One region of the Gordonia sp. DT219 genome, then DNA from elsewhere that is predicted to be linked to it. Evidence: riboswitches for the same ligand, from Rfam matches in the RefSeq annotation. Region 1 holds a riboswitch; the other holds the start of a gene.
The links. Region 1 has a riboswitch for cyclic di-AMP ahead of ACPXB3_RS19540 (transglycosylase family protein). Riboswitches for the same ligand answer to the same signal wherever they lie in the genome.
Positions count from the first base shown of each region.

Region 2: linked by a shared signal. The riboswitch ahead of ACPXB3_RS06680 (C40 family peptidase) and the one ahead of ACPXB3_RS19540 (transglycosylase family protein) in region 1 are both predicted to bind cyclic di-AMP.

Region 1 covers NZ_JBNCNR010000026.1:7,093-14,722, forward strand. Annotated here, with positions in the region: gene ACPXB3_RS19505 (MFS transporter) at 1-945, shown strand, start outside; gene ACPXB3_RS19510 (DUF2771 family protein) at 950-1,471, shown strand; gene ACPXB3_RS19515 (cold-shock protein) at 1,530-1,943, opposite strand; gene ACPXB3_RS19520 (hypothetical protein) at 2,192-2,419, shown strand; gene ACPXB3_RS19525 (flavin reductase family protein) at 2,425-3,000, shown strand; gene moaA (GTP 3',8-cyclase MoaA) at 2,997-4,088, shown strand; gene ACPXB3_RS19535 (MoaD/ThiS family protein) at 4,093-4,341, shown strand; cyclic di-AMP (ydaO/yuaA leader) riboswitch at 4,600-4,776, shown strand; gene ACPXB3_RS19540 (transglycosylase family protein) at 4,784-5,404, shown strand; gene ACPXB3_RS19545 (molybdenum cofactor biosynthesis protein MoaE) at 5,516-5,950, opposite strand; gene ACPXB3_RS19550 (MogA/MoaB family molybdenum cofactor biosynthesis protein) at 5,964-6,443, opposite strand; gene moaC (cyclic pyranopterin monophosphate synthase MoaC) at 6,440-6,934, opposite strand; gene ACPXB3_RS19560 (hypothetical protein) at 7,040-7,243, opposite strand; gene ACPXB3_RS19565 (protein kinase domain-containing protein) at 7,411-7,630, shown strand, end outside.
Region 2 covers NZ_JBNCNR010000003.1:208,730-216,359, reverse strand. Annotated here, with positions in the region: gene ACPXB3_RS06685 (DEDD exonuclease domain-containing protein) at 1-694, opposite strand, end outside; cyclic di-AMP (ydaO/yuaA leader) riboswitch at 1,337-1,506, shown strand; gene ACPXB3_RS06680 (C40 family peptidase) at 1,523-2,113, shown strand; gene ACPXB3_RS06675 (NlpC/P60 family protein) at 2,258-3,337, shown strand; gene ACPXB3_RS06670 (peptidase MA family metallohydrolase) at 3,351-4,763, shown strand; gene ACPXB3_RS06665 (glycosyltransferase family 4 protein) at 4,783-5,910, shown strand; gene ACPXB3_RS06660 (AMP-dependent synthetase/ligase) at 5,926-7,630, opposite strand, start outside.

The DNA of each region.
Region 1 (7,630 bases):
CCCGCGACGCTGACCTATCACGCCCCGCACGGCGAGCCGCCGACCTCACGCGGGCGGGCCGGCGTGCGCGGCGGCGCCAAGGCGCTGGCCGCCAAGATGCGCCAGCCGTTGGGCCGCAAGGTCGTTGCCGCGTTGTGGGGCAACGGCACCATCCGCATCCTGACCGGATTCCTGACGCTCTACATCGCGTTCTACGCCAAGTCCCAGCAGGGCGTGCACTCGGACTGGAAGCAACTCGGCCTGCTCGGCGCGGTCGGCGCCGCCGCGGCCGTCGGCAACATGATCGGCAACGGCGTCGGCACCCGGCTCACGTTGCGCAATCCGTCGAAGATCGTCCTGTACTCCACGGCCGCGTGCTTCGTGATGGCCGCGCTCGCAGCGGTGTTCGGCAACATCGTGCTGGCCACCCTGACCGCGCTGGTGGCGTCGGGAACCAGCGCCATCGGCAAGGTCTGCCTGGACTCGTCGATCCAGGACGACCTGCCCGAGCAGTCGCGGGCGTCGGCGTTCGGCCGGTCGGAGACCGTGCTGCAGCTGTGCTGGGTACTCGGCGCGGCATTGGGTGTGCTGCTGCCGACGACACTGTGGATCGGCTTCACCGTGGTGGCCGTGCTGCTGGGACTCGGGCTGGCACAGACCGCGACGACACTGCGCGGGCGCACTCTCGTACCGGGCCTCGGTGGTGAACGTCCCGTGCATGCCGAACCGACGATGTCCTTCCCCGATCTGGGGCGGCCCGCCTACAGCCATCCGACGCAGCGTCATTCGACGCCGCGCACCCAGCCCGGGCCGGCGCCACGTCCGGGCCCGGACCGGCCCGGAGACCCGGCGTCGGCACCCACGCGACCGCATCGGGCGGCGAGCCCCGGCCCGGATGCACCCCTGCCCGACCCCGACGCGAGCGGACCGGGTGGGCAGCCGACGAAGCGGATGGGATATCACTAGAGACGTGCTCAACCCGGGTGAGAAGAAGGCGATCGCGATCATCGCCATCGTGGCCGTCGTATTCGTGGCCGTCGTCGGCGTGACCGTCGGTGTCCTGGTCCAGGGCAAGTCCCACAAGGACGACGCGTACATCCAGATCGCCGTCGGCGACGAGCTCCACCAGGTCGAGCCGGCGCGTTGGTGCGACGTGTTCGTGCGGGACTGCACGCCCCCGCACGATCAACCGCAGCGGGCGACCCCGCGGGTGCCGGTGCCGGTGAACTCGACGGTGCTGCTGTCGGTTTCGCAGTCGATCGCCGAGTCACCGTGGAATCTGACGACGCTGTACTGGACGCCGCAGGGCATCGTCGAGGAGGAGTCGCCGAAGGCCTCCGACTCGACGTACACGGTGGCCTTGCGATCGCGTCCCGGCCGGGTGTTGCTCGGTGTGACGGTCACCGCCGCCTCTGCGCTGAGCATCGATCAGGACGGCTCGGGCAACATCGCGCGCGGACTCGTGACCGCCGACACCGCCCCGCCCAAGTGAGCCCAGTGCTGTTGAGCCCAGTGCGGTTGGGTCCGGTGCGGCGAGCGCACGCCGCGACCTACGCGTCGAGTTCGCGGGCGACGGCGCGGACCACCTCGGAAATGCGCTGTGCCGTCTTGCGATCCGGGTAACGGCCCTTGCGCAGGTCGGGCTGCACCTTGCCCTCGAGCAGGGTGATCAGATCGGCGACCATGCCGTGCAGTTCGTCGGGGCTGTGACGCTTGACCTCTTTACGGGCGGCTTCCCGGGTGTTCTTGGCGACGCTCGGCGCCGGTTCGAGCACGGTGACACTGAGCGCCTGCGGACCACGACGGCCGGCGGCCATGCCGAACTCGACCCGCTGACCGGGCTTGAGCGCCTCGACGCCCTCGGGCAACGCCGACGAACGCACGTACACGTCCTCACCGCTCTCCTGCGAGAGAAACCCGAAGCCCTTTTCGGCGTCGTACCACTTCACCTTGCCGCTCGGCACTGTGCTCACCCTCATCTGAACGTCGATTCGTCACATGTGGCCGATCCACCACATGAAAGGGCGCCTTGACCCACGACAATGAGCAAGGCGCCTGGTACCGACAGTCTAGCCAACGGACAAAACGGTTTCCGCGGGTGCACGTCACCACTGCTGACCGGGCACGACGCGGTCGCGACGGGCGCAGGTGCTCTACCGTGGAATGTATGGCACGGAATTCACCTACCCGAAGCGCGCAGCGAGCGGGGCGAATGGCACCGACCGGGAGCGCCGAGCGCAAACCGGGTTCGCGGTTGCTGCAGGTGGCGGGCGTGGCATTCGCAATCGGGGTCGTCGCGATCATCGCGCTCTTTGTCACGCCGTTGGTGGCCGGCGGCGCGACGGCACCCACCGCGGTCTATCTGCTCACGATGTGCGCGCCGCTGGGGTTGCTGCTGGGCGTGATCTATGCGCTGCGGTCGGCGCGGAGAGCCGGGTGAGGCGAGTGTCGGCCTCCGTCGATCCGGATTCCGCGGTGATCGCGGCAGACACCGACCTGGCGCCGGCGTCCGACGAGGATGCCCTGCGGCGGGCATACGGCTGCTTCCCGTCGGGGGTGGTCGCCGTGTGCTGTCACCGCGCCGGTGCGGCCGGAACCGAGCTGATCGGCATGGCCGCGAGCGCATTCACCTCCGTGTCGCTGGATCCGCCGTTGGTGAGCGTCTGCGTGCAGGACACATCGACGACCTGGCCACGTCTGCGCGATGCGGGCACCGTCGGAGTCAGCGTGTTCGCGCACGATCAGGCGCAGTTGTGCCGGCAGCTCGCCGGGCCGGCACCGCACCGGTTCGACGGCATCGAGCTGCTCGGTTCCGACGATGGCGCGCTGTTCATCCCGGGCGCGGCCGCACACCTGTCGTGCACCATCGACACCGAGATCACCGCAGGTGACCACATTCTGGTGCTGCTGCGTATCCGGCGTCTCGATGCCCATCCGGATGTGGAGCCACTTGTCTTCCACGCCAGCACTTTCCGGGCATTACAGGCGCGCACGTCCGACGACGGAGGCGGCGGGCGATGACCGCCGTCGACCTCGGACTCCCACTGCCGTCGGCACATACCGCCGACGAGCCGGCCGCGCCCGCACCGACGTCCGGTCCACTGCGGGACACCTTCGGCCGCGTCGCCACCGACCTGCGGGTGTCGGTGACCGATCGCTGCAATCTGCGCTGCGACTACTGCATGCCCGCCGAAGGGCTGGACTGGCTGCCCACCGAGGCGGTGCTGAGCACCGCCGAGTTCATCCGGGTCCTGACGGTCGCGGTCACCGAGCTGGGCATCCGCACCATCCGGTTCACCGGCGGTGAACCGCTGCTGCGCCGCGATCTCGAGGAACTCATCGGGGCGGTTGCTTCGCTCCCCGAGCGCCCCAAGATCGCGTTGACCACCAACGGTCTGGGCCTGGCGCGGCGGGTGGACGGGCTCGTCGAGGCCGGCCTGGACCGCGTCAACGTCTCCCTCGACACCGTCGACGCCGCACGCTTCGCCGAGGTCACGCGGCGCGACCGGCTGCCCGATGTGCTGGCCGGCCTCACCGCGGCCGGGCGCAGCGGCCTGTACCCGGTCAAGGTCAACGCGGTGGTCCCGGATCGCGGGGACCTCGCGCGGTTGCCCGATCTCGCACAGTTCTGCCTCGACGCCGGATATCAGTTGCGGGTCATCGAACAGATGCCGCTCGATGCCGGGCATCGCTGGGATCGCGGCCAGATGGTCACCGCGGACGAGATTCTCGCCGAGCTGTCCACCCGGTTCCGGCTGCGCCCGGACACCGTCCCTCGCGGCGCCGCCCCGGCCCAGACGTGGCTCGCCGACGGCTACACCGACGCCCGCGGCGCACCCGCCCGGATCGGGGTGATCGCCTCGGTGACGCGGCCCTTCTGCGGCGACTGCGATCGCACCCGCCTCACCGCTGACGGCGCGCTGCGCAATTGCCTGTTCGCACAGTCGGAGACGTCGCTGATGCCGGTGCTGCGCGGCGGCGGCGACGACATCGATAGTCGCCTCGCCCGACTGTGGCGCGAGAACATGTGGGCCAAGCGTGCCGGACACGCCGTCAACACCGCAGGCTTCCGTCAGCCGGACCGCCCGATGTCGGCGATCGGGGGCTGACGGGGTGCAAGTGTTGATCCGCTACTTCGCCGCCGCATGCGCGGCCGCGAAGTCCGAATCCACGATGGTCGACGTTGCCGACGACATCACTCTCGGTGAGCTCGAACACATTCTGGCAGCCGACAATCCGGATTTGGCGCACGTGCTGCCGCGCTGCTCGTATCTGCGTGACGAGATCGCGTTGGCCGACCGCACCCGACAGCTCGGTCCGACGCGCACGATCGACGTCCTGCCCCCGTTTGCGGGTGGCTGACCCGCCCGGATCGTCTGTGACCTTTGTCACATAACGAGTCCATAACGAGATGGACACGAACGGGGCATCATGCCCGTGAACTGCATGGACGCCCGAATGGGGCCGAAATACCCACTGGCAGCCCCGAAATCCGCTGCGCCGAAGGGTATGAATCACCGGCCCGGACGTCGTACTGTACGAAGCGTCCTTCACCGAAGGTCACAACACTGCAAACGACACCATGATTTCCACCGGTCGCGCCGAGCCTCGTTCCCCCGGTGGAATGACGAGCACACATATGGGAACGAGGGCGGGGGACCCACCCCTTCCAGCACGGAAGAACGGACGTCCACGACGTCCTTGGGGTTAAGTCCGGCGACCACCCGGTCTGGCCGGACCGAGCACCTCTCGCTCGAACCCGACAGCTGACTTCGCAGGCGCGTGGAGAGAGGTAATTCGACACATGTCCGGACGTCACCGCAAATCGACGACCAACACCGCAACCAAGACCTTCGCCAAGGTCGCACTGACCGGAGCCGTTCTCGGTGGCGGCGCTGCACTGCTGGGCACCGGCTCGGCACATGCCGCCAGCGATTCCGAATGGGATCAGGTCGCCCAGTGCGAATCCGGTGGCAACTGGGCCATCAACACCGGCAACGGCTACCAGGGCGGACTGCAGTTCAGCCCGAGCACGTGGGCCGCGAACGGCGGTACCCAGTACGCGCCGAGCGCCGACCAGGCTTCCAAGGAACAGCAGATCACCGTCGCCGAACGCGTCCTGGCATCGCAGGGCAAGGGCGCCTGGCCCGTCTGCGGCACCGGCCTGTCGGGTGCGACCCCGCGCACGGCTCCCACCGCGACTCCGGCTCCCCCGGCCGCCCCCGCTGCGCCTTCGACGACCCCGGGCCTGGCACACACGCCGAACGCCCAGAACACCGATGAGGCTCTGGCACAGGTCGGCGACGCCGGCGTGAGCCCCGAGGTCAAGAGCCTGCTGAAGGCCGCCAAGGACAGCGGCTACCAGCTCACCCCGGATCAGCTGCGCCTGTTCAACGACAACAAGGGCCTGATCCCGCTCCCCTGAGCCACCCGGCACTGCCGGCTGACTCGGCCCCAGACAAAGGGCCCCGCACGATGTTCCGACCGTGCGGGGCCCTTTTTCCAATTCTCCGGTCTTCCAACCCACTCAGGTCCCTCAGGCGGAGCCGACCCATTCGTCGCGCCCGTCCCCGAAGTACTGGTGCTTCCACACCGGCAGCCGGGCCTTGACCTCGTCGACGAGCCGCGCGCACAGCGTGAACGCCTCCTTACGGTGATCGGCGGCGACCGCGACCACGAACGCCACGTCCCCGATCTCCAGGTCGCCCACCCGATGAGAGACGGCGACCGCGCGCACACCGTCGGCACCGGCGGCGATCTCGGCGACCACGTCCGCCAACACCTGCGGTGCGGTCGGATGTGCCGAGTAGGACAGCCGGGTCACCTCCCGCCCACCGTCGTGATCACGCACGGCTCCGACGAATCCGACCACCGCGCCCGCATGTCCGCCTGCGGCCTCGACGACGAGCGCCTCATGCTCGGCCAGGCCGATCGGATCGGCGCTCACCGCGGCCCGGATCACCACTGCCATCAGCGGATACCCATCAGTGGTCGCCGCCGCGGATCTGGTCGAGCGCGTGATCGAGCACGTCCTCGAGAACCGACAGGCCGTCGCGCACCCCGCCGACGGAGCCGGGCAGGTTGATCACCAACGTCGTGGCGGCCACCCCTGCCGTGCCGCGCGAGAGGACCGCCGTCGGCACCTGCGGCAGCCCGGCCTCGCGAACGGCTGTGGCGAGACCCGGGATCTCGATGTCGAGCAATGGGCGGGTCTGTTCGGGCGTGCGGTCGGTCGGTGCCAGACCGGTACCACCGGTTGTGAGGACGAGGTCGACGTCGGCGTAGATCGCGGTACGGATCGCGTCGCCCACCGGTCGGCCGTCACCGACCACATCGACCTCGTCGACAGCGAATTCGTGGGCGGTCAGCCACTCGGCGATGATCGGGCCCGTGCGGTCGGGGTAGACGCCGCGCGCCGCCCGGGTCGAGGCGACGATCACCCGGGCGATGCGCCGGCCGCTCATCGGCGTGTTCCGGCGCCGTCGGGCGCATCATCGTCACGGCGCCAGTCGCCCGAGCGGCCACCGGACTTCTCGAGCAGGCGGATGCCATCCATCCGGGCGTGCCGGTCGACGGCCTTGACCATGTCGTGCAGGGTCAGTCCGGCGACGGCGACCGCGGTCAGCGCCTCCATCTCCACGCCGGTCGGACCGGCCGTGGCCACGGTGGCGGCCACGTCGATGTGGTCGGCGCCGATCTCGAATTCGACGTCCACCGACGACAGCGACAGCTGATGACAGAGCGGGATGAGTGAATCGGTCCGTTTGGCCGCCATGATCCCGGCGATGCGGGCGGTGGCGAGGACATCACCTTTGGGCAGCGATGCCGAGGTGAGCAGGTCGATGACGGTGGCGGTGGTGCGGAAGGTACCGCCGGCGCGCGCTCGCCGGCGGGTCACGGATTTGTCGCCCACATCGACCATCCGGGCTGCACCCGCCTCATCGACGTGCGACAGGCGTGCCGCGGGGCCGGCACCGCCGACCGAGGCGGTCCCGGTCTCACCCTGGTTCCCGGTCTCACCCTGGTTCACGGTCTCACCTCGGGGCTCACGGCGGTCCGGTCAGCGGTTGATGACCGTCTTGGGAGAGATGTAGTTGATCTCGTCGGCCGGCAGCGGGAACTCCACATCCCCGAACGGGGACAGCGCACCCGGCAGGTCGGCCGCGAACTCCGAGACCGCGTGCTCAGGGGCGTCGTCGCCGGAGGACTTCGGCCAGCCGTTGTCCACGTAGTGCTTCTTCGAATTGCTCTCAGCCACGCGCATATTGTGCCATGCCGCGCCTGCCGCCACGTGCGTGCTCCCGCATCCGGGGCCCGGTGATGTCGATACCGAGCGGGCCGGACCCTTCGTTCGAATGATACAAAGGCCGACCTGCGAGCCCGTTGGGTAAGGTCACCGCCAACGGCCCGCCCCCGATCAAAGGAATAATCGTGCCTCTGAGTCCAGGTTCACAGGTCGCCGGGTACAAGGTGATCTCGCTGCTCGGATCCGGCGGCATGGGCGAGGTCTACCTCGTCGAGAACCCGACCCTCCTGCGTCGGGAGGCACTCAAGGTCATCTCACTGGCCGGCGCGCACGATCCCGACTTCCAGAAGCGCTTCACCAACGAGGCACGCACCACTGCTGCGCTGGATCACCCGAGCATCATCT
Region 2 (7,630 bases), on a different contig from region 1:
ATGGAAGTCCTTCACCCAGACTTCTTTTCGCGCGCAGCCGCGGATTGCCACGGGGTAGGTATGCGGTGAGGTCGGCATAGGTGCGTACGCCCTGATTGCCGATGCGCTCGAGGAGGTGGTGCAGTACCTCCACGGTGGCCCGCGCGTCGTCGAGGGCTCGGTGCGTCGGCCGCACCGAGACATCGAACAGCTCGGCCAGCGCACCGAGCCGGACCGTCGGCGCCTCGTCGCGCGTCAGGACGCGCCGAGCGAGGCGCACGGTGCACAAACTGGTGTGAAACGGCCAGTCCATCGCGAGCCGGGTGGCGTTGTGCCGGAGGAATCCCATGTCGAAGCGTGCGTTGTGGGCGACGAGCAGACATCCACGTGCGAACTCGATGAACGAAGAGAGCACCTCGCCGATCCGCGGTGCGTCGTACACCATCATCTCGGTGATGCCGGTGAGCGTGACGATCTGCGGCGGGATCGACCGCTGCGGATCGACCAGAGTGGCGAATTCGCCGAGGATCTCGCCGCCGCGCACCTTCACGGCACCGATCTCGGTGATCGCATCGCGCGCCGGATCGCCGCCGGTGGTCTCGAGGTCGACGACCACGATCGTCGTGTCGAACAGCGAACGTTCACCGAAACCGAGGTCTCCGGCCGCCGACCGGGTCAGGTCGGCGAACGAGAGCTGAGCTGTATCTGCCACCACATCGCGAACGCTAGTTCGACCTACCGACAACCTTCGTCGGCGGACCGCCCCGGTGCCGCATCGACGCGCGCACCTCGAACGGCAGACGAGCCGTTTGTGTCGGTGGCCGGTCCTAGTGTCGTCGGCGGTGGTCAGCACCAGGGCCGAATCCTTCCGGTCGCCCACCTGAAACGGGGCCGGGTTCCAATGGAATCGCCCGCCGACACAGCCAACGACGACCGAGTGAGATGGAGATCACAATGTACATCGACTGCACGAGTTGTCCCGGTCGTCACCGGGCGTGTGACGGCTGCATGATGAGCCTTCTTGTGGGGCCCATGACCAGCGGCGACGCTGCTCTCGACCCCGATCGCCGCGGCGTCCGAGAGGGTCGGCAGATGGGCGATTCCGACGCCGAGATCTGTTCGGCCGTAGGCGTCTTCGCCGATGCTTCGATGGTCAGCACCGCCGCTGCACGATCGGCAAAACTAACCATCGGCCCAGCGTGCGGGCCCGCAGCGAGGCCCGGGTTGCGGATTTTGCGTGCGGGCTAGTCGTCGGCCGAAGTCGGACGTCGTGTCCCCTAGTGGACAGACCTGCATCTGATTTCGTAACCTTTCCGAGACCTTCGCAGAGCGTCCCGCTTCACCAAGAAGTGGTCTGTGAAGATCACCGCTCAATCGTCCGACGGACGAACCGGGGAACCACACGTTTTCGGAGCAATCCGGATTGGGGTGAATTGCGCCCCGGGCACACCTGTGCCCGGATCGCATAGGGCCATTCTCTCGGCCCGAACCCGACAGCTAACTCGGTAGGCGGTCAAGGGAGAACCAAAGGAGAACTCGTTTCGTGGCCAAACATCGTTTGGAACAGCCGAATCGCGGCAGCAGCATCGCCAAGAAGGCGATGATCGCGGGCTCGCTGACCGTCGGCTCGCTTGCCGTTGCCGCAGGTCCGGCTCTGGCCGCTCCGGCGCCGAGCGCGACCATCGAGATCCCGAATCTCGGTAAGTTCACGCTGCCCGGTATTGATCAGAACCAGGTTCCGAACCAGTTCCGTCCCGGTGGCGGTGGCGGTGGCATCACCGCGCCGGTCGACACGGCCGCGCAAAAGGCCGTTCGCGCCGCGGAATCCAAGATCGGCGCACCGTACGTCTACGGTGCGGCCGGCCCCAATGCCTTCGACTGCTCGGGCCTGGTCTACTGGTCGTACCAGCAGGCCGGAAAGACCATCCCGCGCGACAGTTACGGACAACTCGGCGGCGGACGTGCGGTCAACTACGCCGACGCGCAGCCCGGCGATGTCTTGATCTTCAACGGTGGCAGCCACGCGGGCCTCTACATCGGCAACGGCCAGTTCATCCAGGCGTCCACCGAGGGCGTGCCGGTGGAGAAGTCCGCCGTCAAGGGTTGGTCGCTGACGGGAGTTCGTCGATACTGACCTCGGCTCCGGTGAAAACGTGTGAGTGTGTTTCGGGCGGATCGTGCGCGGCGCGATCCGCCTGAGCCCCGTCGAGGACGGGTGTGAATCGCCGCGGGCACAGGGTGTCTGGCCCGTGTCGTTTGGGGAAGTGGCTAGGGAAGTGTGGTGACAACCGTGGGAGCCGGTTCGGCGATCGTTCACAATCGATCCGTACGTTTGGCGCTGACCACCGTGATCGCGGTATTGGCGATCGCGATGACCCCCTTCGGGGCGGTCTTCGACAGTCCGCAGGCCGCGGCTGATCCACCGCAATCGGCCGACCAGTTGCTTGCGCGCTACCGCGCACTCAGCCGGGAGGCCGAGACCTCGACCGAGCAGATGCACAACGCTCAGATCGAGTACGACAAACAGCGTCAGATCGTCGGCCGGTCCAAGAAGGCCGCCGCCGACGCACAGACCTCGCTCGACCGTTCGCAGGTCGCGCTGAACGGGTTGCAGTCGCGCTTCGACTCGCTGATCCGGGTCAGCTACATGGGTGGCCGGTCCAACCGTCTCTACGCAGTCTTGACCAGTGATTCGCCGCAAAACCTGCTCGATCAGATGTCCGGCCTCGAGATGGTGTCGCGCCGTACCGCGACGGAACTGTCCGCCCTCAAACAGGGACGCGCCCACACTGTTTCGGCTCTCGAGACCGCGAACTCGACGGCGGCAGCGGCGACCCGGGCGGTCACCGATGCCGAGCGCGTACGAGGTGACCTGCAGAAGAAGCAGGCCGAACTCCAACTGCAGGCCGCACAGGTCCGGGTGATCTACCAGAGTCTGACCGGTAAAGAGCTCGCAGCGCTGGCCGGCCCCCGTATCGACTTCGATCCGGCTTCGATCCCGCGCGGCACCGCCCCGGCACTCGTTGCCGTCCAGGCCGCACTGACTCGTATCGGCGACCCGTATGTGTGGGGTGCCACCGGCCCGGACTCCTTCGACTGTTCCGGCCTGATGGTGTGGTCGTACAAGCAGACCGGAAAGACGTTGCCGCGCTCGAGTGAGGCGCAACTGGCCGGGGGCACGCCCGTCGCCCGGCCGGACCTTCAGCCCGGCGACCTGATCATCTATTACTCTGACGCGAGCCACGTCGGCATGTATGTCGGCGACGGCTATGTGATCCACGCGTCCACCTTCGGCGTGCCGGTCAAGGTCGTCCCGATCGACGATGCGGGCCCGTACAACTCCGCGCGTCGCTACTGAGATCCCGCTGCGCGTGGAGGGAGTCCGCGTCGGTCGGCGAGCCTCGGCGTGTCAGGCGCGGGGACTCCTCGCGACGCTGGCAGCCGTTGCGCTGTTGGTGACCGCGTGCGGCGATGGCGGTGGTGGGAGCGGGCCGGGCAGGTCTTCGTCGGCGTCGGCGACCACCACGAACGTCTATTTCCAGCAGCGGACGCAGGGCGTCACCAGACTGCTCGACGCGCTGGCGAGTGCGCTGCACAGTGGCAGTTCAGCCGATCTCGCCGCACTGCTGGATCCGTCGGTGACGCCGGCGCTGCGCGACCGGCTACAGACGGCTCAGGACAATCTTTCGCCGGCCGTTCGACGGGCCGGACCGTCGGGTTCGAGCACGCCCAATCGGCTGCGGCTCAAGGAATTGCGCTACCAGCTCGCACCTACCGAAGAGGCCGAGACGCTGATCCCGGCCGGGCTGCAGGCCCGTCTGAACCAACAGGGCAGCTCCGACACCTGGGTGGCACCGGTCGAGATGCATGTGGCTCTCGGCGGTGCGTCGACGCCGGGCATCGGTGAGGACGACGTGGTCATCAACACCCAGCTCGTGGCGGCGCGTTACGACGACACCTGGAAGCTGGTGGGGGACGCGACACTGGTCGGCGAGCCGGCGCCACCGACCCAGATGTGGGATCTGCCCGGACTCACCGCGACCGATGTCGCCACCGTGGGCGGTACGTCGGTGATCGCCTCCTACCCGGGTACCTCCGCCACCGTCGACCGCATTCGCAAGCTCTTGCCGGGGGCGGTGGCCGCGGTGTCGGGGTTCTGGGGTTCGGACTGGGCGCAACGCGCGGCGATACTCGCCACCGACACCGACGACCAGTTCCACGCGGTGGCCGGGTCGGCCACCGACACCGCTGCAGCCGCGACGATCTATGCGCGACTCGACCTCTCGGCGCGCACCGCAACCGGTCAACGCGTCATCTTGACGCCGGCCGCCCGGGACCTGCCCGACCCGGTCCTGGGAGTGGTACTTCGGCACGAACTGACCCACGTCGCCACCCGCGCGCAAACGGCGACCGCAGCGCCGATGTGGCTCACCGAGGGAGTCGCCGAATATGTCGGACGCAAGGGCACCTACACCCGCCCGGCCGATGCGGCCCCAGATCTCGCTGCGGCGGTGCAATCCGGTCAGGTGCCGACGGACCTGCCGAGCGATGCACAATTCTCACTCGGCGGCGACTCGCCGCAGATGGCGTACCAATCGGCGTGGTCGGTGGCCGCGTTCGTCGCCGGTACCTATGGGGAAAACAAGCTCAAGACGCTCTACACCGCAGTGGGCGCTGCCGGCGACGGCGGCCGTCAGGATGCGGCGCTCGCGGCCACGCTGGGCCTGTCGCGGGCCCAATTCGTTCAGCGGTGGCAGGCGTGGCTGACGCGGGAATTGCGATGAGATCGACGAGGATGATGGGGTGACGCGCCGAACCCTCCTGGTGACCAACGACTTTCCGCCCCGTCGTGGGGGAATCCAGTCGTACCTGCAGAACCTGGTGGATCTCCTCGATCCCGATGAGGTGGTCGTATATGCACCGCGATGGCGCGGACGCAGCGACAAGGAATTCGACGCCCAAGTGCCCTACCGGGTCTACCGGCACCCGACGACGTTGATGTTGCCCACGCCGTTCGTCGCCCGCCGAGCCGCGAGAATCGTTCGTGAGGAACAGATTTCGACGGTATGGTTCGGTGCTGCCGCACCCCTGGCGGTGCTCGCCGGGCACCTGCGTCGGGCCGGGGCGAGCCGCGTCATCGCCAGTACCCATGGTCATGAGGTCGGCTGGTCGATGCTCCCCGGCGCCCGTGCGGTCTTACGCCACATCGGTGACAACACCGACGTCATCACCTTCGTGAGTCGCTACACCCGTGGCCGCTTCGCCTCGGCATTCGGCCCGCGCGCGGCCCTCGAGTATCTGCCGCCGGGGGTCGACGTGACGCGTTTTGCGCCGGATGACCAGGCCCGCAGGCGGATTCGCGGACAGCTGGGTCTGGGGGACCGGCCGACGATCCTCTGTCTGTCTCGACTGGTGCCGCGCAAGGGACAGGATGTGCTGATCCGGGCGTTGCCGCTCATCCGGTCCGAGATCGCCGACGCGGTGCTCGTCATCGTCGGGGGCGGTCCATATGCCGACACGCTGGACAAGCTCGCGCAGTCCGAAGGGGTGGCCGAGCACGTGATCTTCACCGGCTCGGTACCCGCCGACGATCTGCCCGCCTACCACGCGGCTGCCGACGTCTTCGCGATGCCGGCCCGCACCCGTGCCGGCGGCCTCGACGTCGAAGGACTCGGAATCGTCTATCTGGAGGCGTCGGCCAGTGGGGTGCCGGTGGTCGCCGGGAATTCTGGTGGGGCGCCGGAGACCGTGCGTGAGGGCATCACCGGAACCGTCGTCGACGGCACCGATGTGGCCGCGGTGGCGTTCGCCCTCATCGCGATCCTGTCGGATCCGGATGCCGCGGCCGAGATGGGCCGCCAAGGACGGGTTTTCGTCGAGGAACGGTGGCAGTGGGCACAGATCGCGGCGCGCCTGCGGCAGCTGCTCTGACGCGAAGCCGCGGTGTCAGCGTTTGGTGTAGAGGGCGTTGATGTCGTCGGAGAACTTGTCGACCACCACGTTGCGCTTGACCTTCAAGGTAGGCGTCATCTCTCCGGTCTCCTCGCTGAAGTCCGAGTTGAGAATCCGGAACTTCTTGATCGACTCGGCATGCGAGACGGTCTTGTTGGCCTCGTCGACCGCCGACTGGATCGCGGCGCGCAGGTCGGGGTCGTCGGCCAGATCGGCGACCGACGCATCGGCGGGCTTGCCGTTGCGTTCCTTCCAGGCCGGGAACGCCTCGGGATCGACGGTGATCAGGGCGGCGATGAACGGCTTCTGATCACCGACGACCACGGCCTGTGACACCAAGGCGTCGGCGCGGATCACGTCTTCGAGGCCGGCGGGGGAGACGTTCTTCCCGCCGGCGGTGACGATGAGCTCCTTCTTGCGGCCGGTGATCTTGAGGAATCCGTCGCCATCGAGCGAACCCAGATCACCGGTGTGGAACCAGCCGTCGGAGATCGCGGTGGCGGTTGCTTCGTCGTTGTGCCAGTAGCCCTCGAACACGACCCCGCCGCGCAGCATGATCTCGCCGTCCTCGGCGATACGAACGGCGTTGCTCGCCAACGGCTTTCCGACGGTACCGATCCGGACGGCGCCCGGTGTGTTGACGGTGACCGCGGCCGTCGTCTCGGTGAGTCCGTAACCCTCGTATACCGGGATTCCGATGCCGGAGAAGAAGAAGCCGAGGCGTGCGCCGAGCGGGCCGCCGCCGGAGATCGCGAGTTCACACTGTCCGCCCAGCGCGGCGCGCAGCTTGCGGTAGACCAGCCTGTCGAATACCGCGTGCTTGGCGCGCAACAGGATTCCGGCATCGCCACGTTCGACCGCGGTGGCATATTGCACCGCGGTCGTCGCGGCCAGATCGAAGATCTTGCCTTTGCCCTCGTCGTGGGCCTTCTGCTGGGCGGTGTTGAAGACCTTCTCGAACACCCGCGGCACCGACAGGATCAATGACGGTTTGAACACCGCGAATTCCGGTACCAGACCGGGAATGTCGTTGGTGAAGCCCACCTCGACGCCCGCCTCGATCGCGACCAGCGTGATGGCCCGGGCCAGCACGTGGGCCATCGGCAGGAACATCAGCAGCCGCTTACCGTCGCCGAGGAGGGTGGACATGTTGCCCTCGAGGACGCCCCGAACCTCCGAGAGCATATTGGCGTGGGTCAGTTCGCATCCCTTGGGGCGGCCGGTGGTGCCCGAGGTGTAGATGAGGGTCGCCGGATCGGCGGCGTGTACGGTCGCGCGTCGCTTGGTGACCTCGTCGTCGTGTACATCGGCGCCGAGCGCGGTCAGTTCGTCGAGTGCACCCGGGCCGTCGGTGCGGTCGATCTGGAGCACCGTGACCGGCCGCTCGAGGGCGGCCGCCTCGAACAGCTCGCGGTGCTTGTCCTCCTCGACCAGGATCATCGTGGCGCCGGAATCGGTCATGATCCACTCGATCTGCGAAGTCGACGACGAGTCGTAGATCGGGACCGTGATGGCACCTGCGGACCAGATGGCGAAGTCGAGCAGCAGCCATTCCAGGCGGGTCGTCGACAACAGTCCGACGCGGTCCCCGGGGCCGATACCCGAGGCGATGAGCCCCTTGGCCAGCGCGGTGATTCGCGCGGCGACATCGTCGGCGCGCACCGGAACCCACGAATCGTCCTCCTTGCGGCGGAAGACC